DNA from 2 places in the Pseudoalteromonas sp. SR41-4 genome. Region 2 is predicted to be linked to the other one. Evidence: riboswitches for the same ligand, from Rfam matches in the RefSeq annotation. Region 2 holds a riboswitch; the other holds the start of a gene.
What was found. Region 2 has a riboswitch for lysine ahead of lysC (lysine-sensitive aspartokinase 3). Riboswitches for the same ligand answer to the same signal wherever they lie in the genome.
Positions count from the first base shown of each region.

Region 1: another riboswitch for lysine. It lies ahead of dapA (4-hydroxy-tetrahydrodipicolinate synthase); the one in region 2 lies ahead of lysC (lysine-sensitive aspartokinase 3).

Region 1 covers NZ_JACJEI010000007.1:187,776-194,792, reverse strand. Annotated here, with positions in the region: gene H5180_RS08205 (YdiU family protein) at 1-956, opposite strand, end outside; gene H5180_RS08200 (DNA-3-methyladenine glycosylase I) at 965-1,666, opposite strand; lysine riboswitch at 1,857-2,050, shown strand; gene dapA (4-hydroxy-tetrahydrodipicolinate synthase) at 2,183-3,067, shown strand; gene H5180_RS08190 (2,3,4,5-tetrahydropyridine-2,6-dicarboxylate N-succinyltransferase) at 3,083-3,823, shown strand; gene H5180_RS08185 (PLP-dependent decarboxylase) at 3,823-5,028, shown strand; gene H5180_RS08180 (succinylglutamate desuccinylase/aspartoacylase family protein) at 5,034-6,155, shown strand; gene H5180_RS08175 (phospholipase A) at 6,441-7,017, shown strand, end outside.
Region 2 covers NZ_JACJEI010000022.1:73,357-80,373, reverse strand. Annotated here, with positions in the region: gene H5180_RS16470 (biotin/lipoyl-containing protein) at 1-116, opposite strand, end outside; gene H5180_RS16465 (sodium-dependent transporter) at 251-1,573, opposite strand; gene H5180_RS16460 (4'-phosphopantetheinyl transferase superfamily protein) at 1,727-2,470, shown strand; gene lysC (lysine-sensitive aspartokinase 3) at 2,447-3,850, opposite strand; lysine riboswitch at 3,928-4,099, opposite strand; gene nhaD (sodium:proton antiporter NhaD) at 4,214-5,461, opposite strand; gene H5180_RS16445 (hypothetical protein) at 5,640-6,920, shown strand; gene H5180_RS16440 (condensin complex protein MksE) at 6,926-7,017, shown strand, end outside.

The sequences.
Region 1 (7,017 bases), on a different contig from region 2:
TTTATTAATGGGCTTAGTAGCTCAACAGCCTGCTCTTCGTCATCGCTAATTAAAGGAATTAAACTTTCAGCTAAACGTGCACAATTCCAATTAGCAATATTAGGTTGATTGCCAAAAGCATAGCGGCCTTGGCGATCAATAGAACTAAATACAGTATCAAAATCAAACTGATTCATCATTGCACAAGGGCCATAATCGATGGTCTCACCACTGACGAGCGTATTATCAGTATTCATTACTCCATGAATAAAACCAACGCGCATCCAGCTAACAATCAGGCTAACTTGCTTTTCAATCACCGCAGTTAAAAATGCCAAATAACGCGCAGAGCCCGTAGACTTTATCTCAGGATAATGACGCTCAATAGCTAAATCAGCTAAAGTTTTTAAACCAGTAACATCACCTTGCGCAGCTAAATACTGAAACGAACCGACACGTATATGACTACTAGCAACGCGGGTAACAATGGCTCCTTGTTGTGGTGGTTGACGGTAAACTGTTTCACCACTGGCAACAACTGCCAAACAACGTGTCGTCGGTATGCCAAGCCCGTGCATTGCCTCACTCATTATATATTCACGTACCGCAGGACCGATTGCGCAACGGCCATCACCTCCTCGTGAAAATGGCGTAGCACCAGAACCTTTGAGTTGAATGTCCCAAAGCTGTTGCTGCTGATCAGTGACAGCCCCTAATAAATGTGCTCGCCCATCACCTAAACGCGGTGAAAAATGTCCAAATTGATGCCCTGAGTAACCTAATGCCACAGCAGCAACATCGCTGTTATTAAGATTACCAGAAAAAATTACCGCACGTTCTGATGTGGCAACCTCAATATTAAACTGCCTAGCTAACGTATCGTTCCACAGCAGTAAGTTTGGAGCAATAACAGCACTTGGCTGATCAGCCACAGCAAAATCATCAGCAATCTGGGTGTAACGAGCAACTAATTTCATAGTATTCCTTAGGCTTGGGTTGTTTGTATGCCAACGCGATTATCGCCCACGCTGTATGCAACTAACAAACTGAGCTCTTGAAGGCTTAATCCGCTTTGTTGCTGCAATTCATTAAAAAAATGTTGAGCGCTGGTAAGTGACTTTTTAGTTTGTAAACCGCCATCAATTATCTTATGAGCACGGAGATAACTTTCTACATCACGCGAGAATAAAAAAGTGTCTTTCCCTAAGGTTCGCAATGCATAAGGGCCGGTGTTACCACCTAAACGCGCACCATGCTTTTTTAAATACCCCCACAAACCAATAATATCGTCGCTCGGCCAATCTGCAATAAACTGACTAAAACTGCCATGTTCACTTGCCACTTCATGGATCATATACGCATTTTCTGGGATCGTTTGCACTTTTTTAAAGTTACGAACGATTCGCTCATCGGTGGCTTTTTGCTCAAGCATATCTGGCGGCATCATTAATAATTTAGCCACACTAAAATCCCAAAATACTTCCCGAAAACCTGGCCATTTATTGTTGATCACTGACCAATAAAAACCACTTTGAAAAATTTTGCGGGTAAACTCTTCAAGCCATGCATCATCAGGTAAAGCAGTTAATTGCTTTGCATTTTGAGGGGCAACAAGTAAGTGCTGTAACATTACTTCGCTACCTTTTCGCTGTGCCGCTCGTTGATATATATCTTGAAATTTTTCCATTACTCACTACCACTGCTTGTTATTACGCTTACTGTAACGCTATTTACGTTGTAAAAAAATGTCAGGAGCACATTGCAGCTAAAAATAAACTTAAAAATATCCAGCCTTGACACCTAGACGGCTAAAATGCTTTAATCTTCCGTATTACCCCTATTAAAGGTGTGAGTTTTAAACGATAAAACTTACACCATGGGCTAGAAGAGGTGCGTTATTCAGGTAACGTATGTGAGGAGCACACACTCCAGTGATCATACGTGAGGGGAATTAACGCCGAGAAGTAACACTTTTTGTGAAGTTTTACTTCGGGCGACTGGGTTGAATCCCAGCGACTGTCACCAATAACAGCTTGGCTGTTAAAATATTTGGTGGAGAGCTTCTGGTCTTAGCGTAATAAGGCCATAGCGCCCTATTATATTAAGCCCATTCGCTCTTCGAATTATTAGTTCGAACGACGTTAATGTGGCTCCAATCATAAAAGCTTATTAACTCCTCGAATCACTTATAAGTTCGTGAGAGATGATCAATAACTTCAATTTAAATGACTACCCTTTGTGGACGGCACTCGTCACGCCATTTACTGACGCTGGTGAAGTCGACTATGCCACTCTTGATCAGTTAGTTGCACAGCAGCAAGTGGCTAACAATGGTATTTTATTACTTGGTAGCACTGGCGAAGGCCTCGCACTAACACTCAAAGAGCAACAAGCGATTGTTGAACACGTGTGCCAATTAACGCCAACAGTACCACTGATGGTTGCAGTAGGCGGTATAAACCTAAAGCAACAAATTGCCTGGGTTGAATACTGTAATCAGTTACCCATTCATAGCTATTTACTGGGCACTCCCTTATACGCTAAGCCCGGCGTAGTAGGCCAAACACATTGGTTTGAAAGCTTACTTAATACCAGTAAACATCCTTGCATGCTTTATAACGTACCAGGGCGCAGTGCTGTTGATATTCCATCGGCCGTAATTAGCAACTTAAAAGACCATAAAAACTTGTGGGCACTCAAAGAAGCCAGTGGCGACATTGCTAAATTTGAAGGTTTTAGAAAAGTCGCACCTAATTTAGCTATTTTTAGCGGTGACGATGCACTGATGCCTTACTTTGCCCAGGCTGGCGCAAAAGGTTTAGTCTCTGTGGCTGCTAATGCATGGCCTGTGCAAACCCATGAGTTTGTAAAACGAAGTCTCAGCGGTCAACACCCCAATTTATTTGCCGACTGGTCACAAGCCATTCAAAGCTTGTTTGCTGTCGCAAACCCTATCCCCGTCAAAGTATTGATGCATTTACAAGGGCGAATTAACAGCCCGTACTTACGTCCACCTTTGACGCATCTTGAGTTAACGCAAACTGATTGTATTAACAACGCAAACAACACCATTTTATCTTGGCATTAAATACAGGTTTTTATAATGAGCTGGTTAGAACTACTAAATAATTTAGAATCGGGCGCAGTGCGCGCAGCAACACAAGACGACAACGGCCAATGGCATGCTAACGTTGCAGTAAAACAAGGTATTTTAGAAGCGTTTAAAAATGGCACTAATACCGAATTTCCAGGTGGCTTTGTTGATAAACACAATTTAGCACCACAAGGTTTTGCAGCCGATGCAGGAGTGCGTATGGTACCTGGTGGCTCAAGCGTTCGCCGTGGCGCACACGTTGCTAAGGGCACGATTATTATGCCACCAGCATATGTAAACATTGGTGCGTTTATCGATGAAGGCACTATGGTTGATAGCCACGCGTTAGTGGGGTCGTGTGCGCAAGTAGGTAAAAATGTACATTTAAGCGCTGCAGTACAACTAGGCGGTGTACTTGAACCTATTGGTGCAAGCCCGGTGGTGGTAGAAGACGATGCATTCATCGGTGCAGGTTGCGTGATTGTTGAAGGCGTAGTAGTGAAAAAAGGCGCGGTGCTCGCACCAGGTGTACGCTTATCAGCAACTATTCCAGTTTATGACTGTGTTAATGAGCGCCAGCTGGCTAAAGGCGAGCCTATTCCTGAATACGCGATTGTTATTCCAGGCTCTCGTCCAGCTTCTAATACTTGGGCCCGCGAGCAAGGATTAAGTATGTCGTGTGCATTAATTGTAAAATACCGTGATGAACAAAGTGATGCATCATTGCTGCTTGAAGAGGTTTTACGTTAATGAGCTTTTTGAGCACGCCAGTTAAAACCGCCATTGATGAGCTATCAACTACGCTTGATACACCATTTTTTATTTACGACCTTGATACATTAAACGCACACTTAACGCGATTAGTGGCGCAAACTGAGGTAAAACTGTGGTATGCCGTAAAAGCTAATCCATTATCTAAAGTCATTCAAAGCTTAGATAACGTGGGTTTTAACTTTGATGTAGCAAGTAAAGGCGAACTTGAGCAAGTTCTGGCACAAGGTATTAACAGCGAGCGCGTGCTCAATACAGGGCCTGCCAAAAGCCCAAAACAAATTAAACACTTTATTGCGCGCGGCGTACGTACCTTTGTTGCCGAAAGCCTTAATCAAGTACGCTGGCTTAACGAGCAAGCAAGCTTACAAAACTGTCAGTTACAGGTATTACTGCGAGTGCAATTACGCTGGCCTGAAGGGGAAAAAAACCCACTTGGTGGCGATAGCCTTACTCCATTTGGTTTAGGTTGCGATGAATGGCAAGCGCTAAATACTAGCGACTACCCAGCGCTTAGCTTTGATGGCCTGCATATTTTTCAATGGGGCAACATGCTCAGCAGCGACAAGCTAGCTGAACTTTGGTCACAAATGATTGCACCGCTAACAAAGCTTGCCAACGACTTAGGTATTCACTTAAAAGTACTCGACTTAGGCGGTGGTTTAGGTATTCCTTACACTCTTGATGCACCAACCTTAAGTTGGGATGCGCTCATTGATGCATTAGCTGACATTAAGAATGCCGCAGGCGTACAAGAACTCTGGATGGAGCTTGGCCGTTATGCTGTGGGCGAATGCGGTCATTACGCAACACCTGTCGTTGAGCGAAAACTTAACTATGCCCAACAACAAGTGATCTTAAGCGGCGGTATTAATCATTTATTGCGCCCTGCAGTCACCAGCCAAGATTTCCCGGCACGATTATTACGAGACTCAACTGCTGCATACCAAACTATGAGCTTATATGGGCCATTATGTACAGCACTTGATTGCTTAGGTGAACACCAATTACCTAGTGATTTAAATGAGCAAGACTGGCTGGTGTTTAGCCAATGTGGCGCGTACGGCTTTACCGAAAGTATGCCGTATTTTTTATGTCATGAGCTAGCCGCTGAATACACATTACAAAATGGCGAGCTTAACTGTATTCGCACAGCTGAAGATGCCAGCTACTACTTAAGGTAATTGAGATGAGTACGACTAAAGCTATAAGCCAAGAAAACATAGTAGTTGGTGAAGTTGCCAACGGCCTACCGCTCACAATTCCTGTCTATCGTTTAAAAGGCGATGGCACTGGGCCAAGTGTGTATGTGCAAGCTAATATGCACGGTGCAGAAGTACAAGGCAATGCGGTTATTTACCAATTACTTGAGCAGCTTAAGCATCTTGAACTCAAAGGCGATATCACCCTGGTGCCTTACGCGAACCCAATTGGTTGCAATCAAAAATCGGGCGAATTCACCCTTGGTCGTTTTGATCCAATCACCGGCACCAACTGGAACCGCATGTATCACTGCAATAGTAAGCTCGCGAGCCAATTTGCTGAGCAATATAGTGATGCCGATGAGCAAACCTTAAAAAGTGAGTTTAAAGCCGCACTGATTGATGAAGTAGACCAACAACTAAGCGGTCCAGCTTATCGCCTAACTACAGGCAAACGCATTGCACTTAACTTGCAAAAGTTGGCACACCAAGCTGATATCGTGCTCGACTTACACACAGGCCCCATTTCGAGTCAGCATTTATATTGCCCAGATTATGCCAAGGCCAGTGCCAACTACTTTAATATTCCTCATGTATTAATCATCCCTAATGATTTTGCAGGAGCAATGGATGAAGCAAGTTTTTGCCCATGGTGGCAATTAACCGAGGCATTAGCTCAACAAGGGCGTGAATTTAATGTTCAAGTTGAAGCTTTTACGGTCGAACTCGGCAGCCAAGAAAAAATCGATTTAACTGCGGCCCTTGATGATGCTAATAGTATTTTAAGTTACCTAAATCATAAGCAGGTATTCGTTGATGCCCCCTATCAGCCAAAAGTAATGAAGCGCTACGGCTGTGATTTAAATGATTACCTTGCTTACTATGCACCTATGGGCGGCATGGTTGAGTATATAGCGCCACTTGGCGGCCATATCAAAGCTGGCGAGCCGATTGCTAGAGTATTGCGAATGGAGCGCTACCTCGCAGAGCAACCATTACAAACCCTAACACTTGATTGTGACGCCATCGCGATTTTGCATTTTGCTTCAGCAAGCGTAAACCAAGGCACCGAACTATATAAATTCTTTACTAACGTATTTGAGCTTTAATTTTTATATCAAGCTCACCCCTTCTCATTGCGTGAGAGCACGATTATCCAATTGGAAAAAGTGCATCGAACAAGCGGCTTCGGCCGCTTTTTCTTTGTATTTATGATCGAAAAGCGCCACAATCACGTAAGTTCAGTAACAATTCACTGATATTCAGTTACAGTAAATGCTGGATAAATGTATGGGATAGGTATCTTAGTCGTTTTATGATACTGAAATTAGCCTATTCTCATTTACGAAAAACACAATAGCTACTCTCTATTTGATTTTATCAAAGGAATAATAATGACTTGGCACTATGGGATCCTATTTACTGCACTATTATCAAGCACTGTATTCGCACAATCAGAATCAACAGCAAAAACCAACGAGCAAGATGATGATGTCGAGCTAGTAAAGCAATGTATTTTAAATGAGGCAATTGGCGGGGCTGGCGAGATGACGCTAGCACAACTGCGTGAAAAATGCTCATCACTTGATGAAAGCAAACAACTTACCGCACTCGATAAGCGCCAAGCACGCGAAGAAGTAAGTAAAGAAAACCGTAATGTTATTACCCCACACAAACGTAACTACATTTTACCTGTTTCTTATGTATCCCACCCAAACAATAGCTCGTTTGAAGCGTATGACGAACTAACCGGTGAAAAACAAGATGAACCACTCGATAACTTAGAAGCAAAATATCAGCTTTCAATTAAGGTACCTATTTTCGATGATTTTTCTGATGAAGACCAGGCTATATTTTTTGCCTTTACATTACAGTCATATTGGCAGCTTTATAACAAAGAAAGCTCCTCACCATTTCGTGAGACCAACTATGAGCCAGAAATTTTTTGGGTTAATTATTTAGATAAGAAGC
Region 2 (7,017 bases):
ACATCAAATAACACATCACCGGCATAAACGAGTTGGCCTTCACTAACATAAAGTTTAGCGATATCTGCTGTGTGTATTGAGTCTGGAAGCGTAGGGACTTTAACATCTATGTTCATAATTCCTCCTTGGATATAATACCAATCGACTTAAATATTTAACCATTCTAGCGAGCTAAATGGTCAGTAACTTAAAACGATTGGTATAACACTATGTATTAACAATTAAAACTAAAAAACTGACAGCTAAATTATCAACCAAACGCGACATTAGCGAACACGGCGGTCATCAGTATCGGACACACATAACGTATGTACTGAGCAAACCAATAACGCATGCCACTTGCAGCCTCATTTAATTGATTACCACGGCGCCACAACCACCCTACAGTGATAAAGTAAAATAAGCCCATAAGCGGTAATTGATACTGAGTCAGTACCATGATCACTAAACCAAATAGCCAATCAAAATTGAAAATAATCAACGATGACGCGGCTAAAACCGTTAAGCTCACTAAAAACGTCGCTTTTTTACGCTCTACTTGATGGTTTTCAACTAAAAAAGCCACTGGAATTTCAGTTGATGAAATAGTCGATGTGAGTGATGCAATCGACATAAGTACAAAAAACAGTAAACCAACCAATAAGCCAATTTCGCCCATAGTATTAAATAACTGCGGTAGAATTGCGAAAATTAGTTGCCCTTCTCCCACTAATTTTCCATCACTAAATACTTGCACGCCATTGTGCTGCGCCACGTAAATTGCAGGAATAATTAATAAACCAGCTAAAAAGGCAACCCCTGTATCAAGTAACGCTACCGACGCGGTTAACCGCGGCAAATTAGCATCAGGCTGCAAGTACGAGCCATAAATCATCATACAACCGACACCCAGTGACAGCGAAAAGAACGCCTGCCCCATTGCCGCAATAATTAAACCTGGGTCGAGTATTTGGCTAAAGTCTGGCACTAAATACGCAGCAAAGCCTTCACTTGCGCCATCAAGCGTGGCTATATAAGCAATTAGCACAACGAGTAACACTAATAGCATCGGCATTAACCGTCGCGACCATGTTTCTATGCCAGATTTAACACCTTTGAGAATAATACTCGCAGTGAGGATCAGCATCAGTGGTGTAAATACAAAATTACGCGCCATCGAATCCGTGTGTAAAAACGTACTGACGGTGGTAAATCCAAAAAAGCTAGCAATGGGTTCAAGGGCATAAGCAAGCATCCAACCTGCAACAATTGAGTAAAAGCTCAGCATCACAATCGCACCGGCTAAACCTAAATAACCAGCAGCAGCGCCTACTTGCGGTGCTTGCTCTTGCCATGCTTGTCTAAGTGCTTTAACCGGATTAGCTTGCGCTTTATGACCTAAGTACAACTCAGTGTATAAAGCTGGCAAGGCTAAAAAAAAGATAACTATAAAATAGACTAGTAAAAACGCGCCGCCGCCATGATTTGCCGCTTGCGTGGGAAATCCCCAAATATTACCTAATCCAACTGCAGCGCCAGAAGCTGCTAAAACAAAGCCAAGGCGGCTTTGAAAACCATCACGCAATTGTGCCATACATCTACAAATCTGTTATTATTTTTCATTATTGTGAATTAAACCATATTTAACTCTCACAGAGTAATAAATTTGCCTTGGCTTAATTAACCAGCGCACAACCGCACAAAATATAAACATGTTTGTTCTTTTATCACTTTAATTGTGGATTTTATGCCTGCGTTATTTTTTCAACAGCAACTCGTTATCACCAAACACAGCGTGCAGCCGTTCAATGCGAATACTATTTTATTATTTGACGCCCAGCAGTTAAATGTTGATGAATTTGATTTAAACGCACTATTAAGCCCGTTTGAACTGACGGTTATCACCCGTAGAAAAAGTTACAAAGCCAAGCAAGAATATTTAGCCACTCGGCTACTGCTTAAGTATTTGGTAAAGCAAACGATGCCACAATTTCGTGAGCTAGCAAATAACCATATTAGCTCTGAATTTGACCAGCAAAGCAGTAAATTACTGCTACATATAACTGACAGTGACACTGTATTGCGTAGTTGTTTATCCCACTCTAATGGTTTTGTGGGTGCTGCATTAAATTTAGAACGAATTGAATTTGGTTTTGATATTGAAAAAATAAACCTGAAGCGCCCATTTGCAAAGCTCGCTAAGCATTTTTATCATCTTGATGAGGTAAATTTAATAACGCAAGATCAGCAAAGCGCAGAACGATTTTTTAGAATATGGACCTTAAAAGAAGCACTTGCCAAAGCCACCAGCCAACCAATTGCAAAATTACTCAGCCCTAATGTATTTACTGAACTTGAGCGAGCAAATTTAACAGCGCTGAGTTGTCAATATCATGAGTTTGATATTAGTGTGGTAAGTGACAAGAGCACTGACTGGCAGTGCTCTGTGGTAAATTCTACCGCCCAATTACGCGGCGTTTTGAACTTCTAATAAACGGCTGTGGATCGCTTGCACAACAAAGTCTGACTCGCTCTGCTCCACTAAAAAGCACAGGTTATGTTTACTTGCGCCATGACAAATTAAGCGAATATTAAAATCGCTTAATACATTCATTAAGTTAATTTCTTGCTGACGTAATTGAATTTGTGAACCAATTAATGCCACTAAGGTTAAATTGTTCTCAACCGACACGTGGCAAAACTCCGCTAACTTATCAAGGCATTCTTGATCAAGCTCAGGACGCGAGGCATTTGGCGCATTATCTAAAGTAATTGCAACACTTATCTCAGAGGTAGTTACCAAATCAACCGAGATATTAAACTCACTTAAAATTGTAAACACGTGAGCTAAAAAGCCACTAGCCAAAAGCATTTCAGGGCTTTTTAAGGTTAACAATATTTGATTTTTACGCTGCGTGACAGCACGAATTCCGGGGATTTGTGATTTCTCACGTTCGATCCAGGTACCACCACGTCCAGGCTCACGGCTAGAACCAACAAACACACTAATATGGCTGCGGCTCGCAGGTAAGATAGTTGCCGGATGTAATACTTTCGCCCCAAAGGTAGCCATTTCGGCTGCTTCATCAAAACTTAAACGCGCAATCGGCGTAGCCTTAGCACATAAGCGCGGATCGGTGCTAAAAATGCCCACGACATCAGTCCAAATGTGCACGCTTTTAGCGTTTATAGCTTCGGCCAGTAATGCCGCACTGTAATCTGAACCACCACGACCAAGTGTGGTAGTTTGACCATGCGCGTCACTGCCTATAAAGCCTTGAGTTACAATAACCTGTTCAGCTAATAACGGAATTAAATGCTCTTTTGCGGCCATTGCTGTTGCAGCTACATCTGGGGTTGCTTTAGAAAACTGGCTGTCGGTTTTTAATACCTGTCGCACATCAAAACGCACCGCATTTAAGCCATTTAAACGCAGTACCTGAGTAAATAAATAGGATGATAAACGCTCACCAAAGCTCAATAACTCATCATGTTGTTGCTTTGATTTTAGTGGCTCACTGGCAAGTGACTTAAAAGCTTTAATGGTTTCATCAAAGCCATGAGCTAAATCAGCATCCAATGACAGCTCATTTAAAATAGCTTCTTGAATAGCAATAACGCCAGCAATGTTCTCATTGCGCTCTTCTGCTGATAAATCTTTTTTACATAAGGTCACAAGGTGATTAGTCACTCCTGCGCTGGCACTAACGGCCACTACTCGTACGTTGTTATCGGCTACAATAATTTCACTGCAACGGCTCATCGCTTCAAAGTTAGCCACACTGGTGCCACCGAACTTTGCGACTACGTAGTCTGATTTTTGATTTTGTGCTGACTGTTGCAAGTTAGTTGCAGCTAATTGGGTATTCATGTCGTCTCCTTTTGTGGCATTCATACCACGATAAAACAAGAAGAACTTGGCAAGGGGGTGCTCGATAAGAAAAGTCCACTGCCAGAAGCTCTCCACCTAATTGGTGACAGTTTTGAGGATTCAGCCCCATAAACCGAAAAACCACTGTGACGTCCAGTTGCTTTCCTCGGCGAGTACTTCCCTCCTTAATGATTACAGGCATACGTCGCCTAACATTAAGTACCTAAGTACCGCACCTCTTCTGAATGTTAGATTAATTACGTAAATTATTAGCAATTAAATAACAAAACCCGCTATTAAGCGGGCTTTGAAAGTTATCGTTTAGACGTCTAGCTGTCAAGTTGTTTTAAATAATAAAAGCAATTAAATAAAACTACCTGCTAAATACGATCCCATATAACCAATTGTATAAGCGATTAATAAATACACCGACATACGTAAATAACTCATAAAGGTAAGCGCTTTTACTTTACTCATAGCGATAATACCGGCAGCCGAGCCAATAATAAGCATGGACCCACCCACTCCAGTTGCATACGTAAACGACAACCATTGTTGTGGACTCATCACTATTTCAGCTTTAAGTAACGCAGCCGTTAGCGGTACGTTGTCAACCGCAGCGGATAATATACCCATTAAATAATTAGCGTATTGTGCTGGCATTAACTCGTAAAGGTGAGTGAACTTACTGAGCATACCGACTTCTTTCAGGGCGCCTACAAGTAATAATACGCCAACGAAGAACAGTAAGGTGTCGTATTCTATTTCGCGAATATAATCGATGATTTTTTTATTCACATCTTTTTTGCGCATTAAAAATTGCGCTACTAAAAACATCAACGACAAACCAAATAAGAAAGTTAACAAAGGCGGCACATGATAAAGCACGCTTAACGTTAATGTCCCGACAATCGTTGATAAGAAAATCACTGCAATAGTGATATCTGTTTTCTCAATGCGACGGTCCTCTTGTTTGGTAAACTCAACTTGGCCGTTGAGTCCAAATGACAGCATAATGGCCAATAGCGCCACGCTAAATAACGCAGGCACAACCAACAATAGCAAGTGACCAATGGTAACTTTGTCATCAAGGAAAATCATCAAGGTAGTAACATCACCGGTAATTAACGACACTCCGCCCGAGTTCACACTAAAGATGATAAGCGTAGCGTATTTAATTAGCTTTTTCGGATCGAGTTTTAACGACATCACCACCGCAAGGGAAATTAATGTGGCTGTGATATTGTCTGAAATCGACGAAAATAAGAAGGAGAACCCGCCAATCAAAAACATCAGTTTGCGTTCGCTAATAGCACTGGGCATTATCTTATGCACAATATTTTGGATAAAACCTTTGGAGTTCAAATAGGCTACAAAGGTCATTGCAGCCATTAAAAACAACCAGAGTGTGGCAATCTCTAAAATATTGTGGTCAAGTTGATGTTGTACGTTTTCGGGGCTTTGCCCGTGAAGCGGCGAGATAAATAAGATAATCCAGCATAAAGTACCAAAGAAAAGCGTGGTTTTGGCCTTGTTTACATGGATAATATCCTCTATAACGATGAGCACGAATGCTAGCGTTATCAGGGTTAGGATAATTGCAGTTACCATGGTGTTTGAACAACCTTTATAAAAATGTAAAAATTGTATGTTATGAGCCGCAGGACGACACGGCGCGCAGTCTAGCACCAAAGAATGTGTAAAACTATTGTCAATTTGCTTTTCTACGACTAATCGCTGAGGCCTAACAAGCCGTCTTTACAAGATAAATTAGGATTTTTGGAGTTTTATGATCCCAGCTAAAAAGTTGCTAAATACCCTAACAGAGCACTGGGGAATGTTAGAGCTGCTATTTAAACGTTTTAAAATGGCTGATTTCAGCCTAAAAGACGTGCAAAATGCGATCAAACAAAAACAACCTACGTGGTCAAATGAGCGCATTTACAAAGAAACCAACCGCCTTTTAAACCAAGATATTATTATTCCCTTGGCTAAATCGTCACAACTTGAAATTAACCGTGCAATTGCAGATTTTGCCACTTTTTTATTGCAGGAAGAACATTTAGGCTTGGCGCAAGAAATTAGCGTGCTGGTTGAAGATTTAGCCCGTTTGGGTAACCGTTTAGACAATGCCGGTAGTATTGAAGACTACGACGAGATGCGCCGTTTTAGCCGCATTATGGATGATCGGGTGCGTAAAATAATGAAATTATTTGCCCACAACGAAAATGCCATTTTAAATATTGTAGAACAAGCAAAAGCTAATAATGCGGTGCAATCATTACAAAAGCGTTATCAAGCGGTGATTGAAGCGTTTGATGAATACATTGAACCAATGCTTGAAATGGTTGATATTCGTGGCGATTTTCATGCTTGTTTTAATACCATCGAAACACAAATCAGTACGCAAATCGAATATATTGAACGCAGCGGTAAAGCTTATCAAGATAAACGCATGCTTGAACGATTACGTACCCGAATTTTAGAAATGCATTTAGTTGGTCGCGAAAGCCTGCGTAAAAGTGCCGATATGCTAATGCCACTGCGTGAAGAGTTGCGCCGTAATAATATGATCACTCGTCAAGCAGCTAAAGTACTTGGTTTAGTACGTAAAAATGGCGTTGATAATATGCTCAGCGCCGTACAACCACATTTTGTCTCTGACACGCAGCGGTTCTCATTGGGGCAACAGCGCCATATGGTCGCTTATATGGCTGCACTTGTTGAGTTTGAACACAGTGAATACGAACTTCCTGATCAACAAGATGTGCCTGCTTTTGTTACGCCCAATATTCCAGATTACAATAATGTTAAAGCAAACTTTAAAAAACGCTTCAATGCTAAACGTAAAAAGCCACAACCATTATTGACCTTTTTAGAGCAAAGCTACCCCGACCTTGAAGCCGATGAAATGCTGTTTTTATATCAAAAGCTGGTAAGTGACACCGATATTGAAATCAATCAAAGCGATGAAAAAATGCGCGTGAAAATTGCCGGGCAACATTTTTCTCTTTTCCCTTTTAATTCTAAGCCTGTTGACTCTCAGCGAACACCAACAGTGGATGAGTAACCGTTATGACACAGATAAATTTAGATGAACTTAGTCATCTACAAGCAATTAATAAAAAATTAGTCACCGGCTATCACATTAGCGAACAAGACACCGT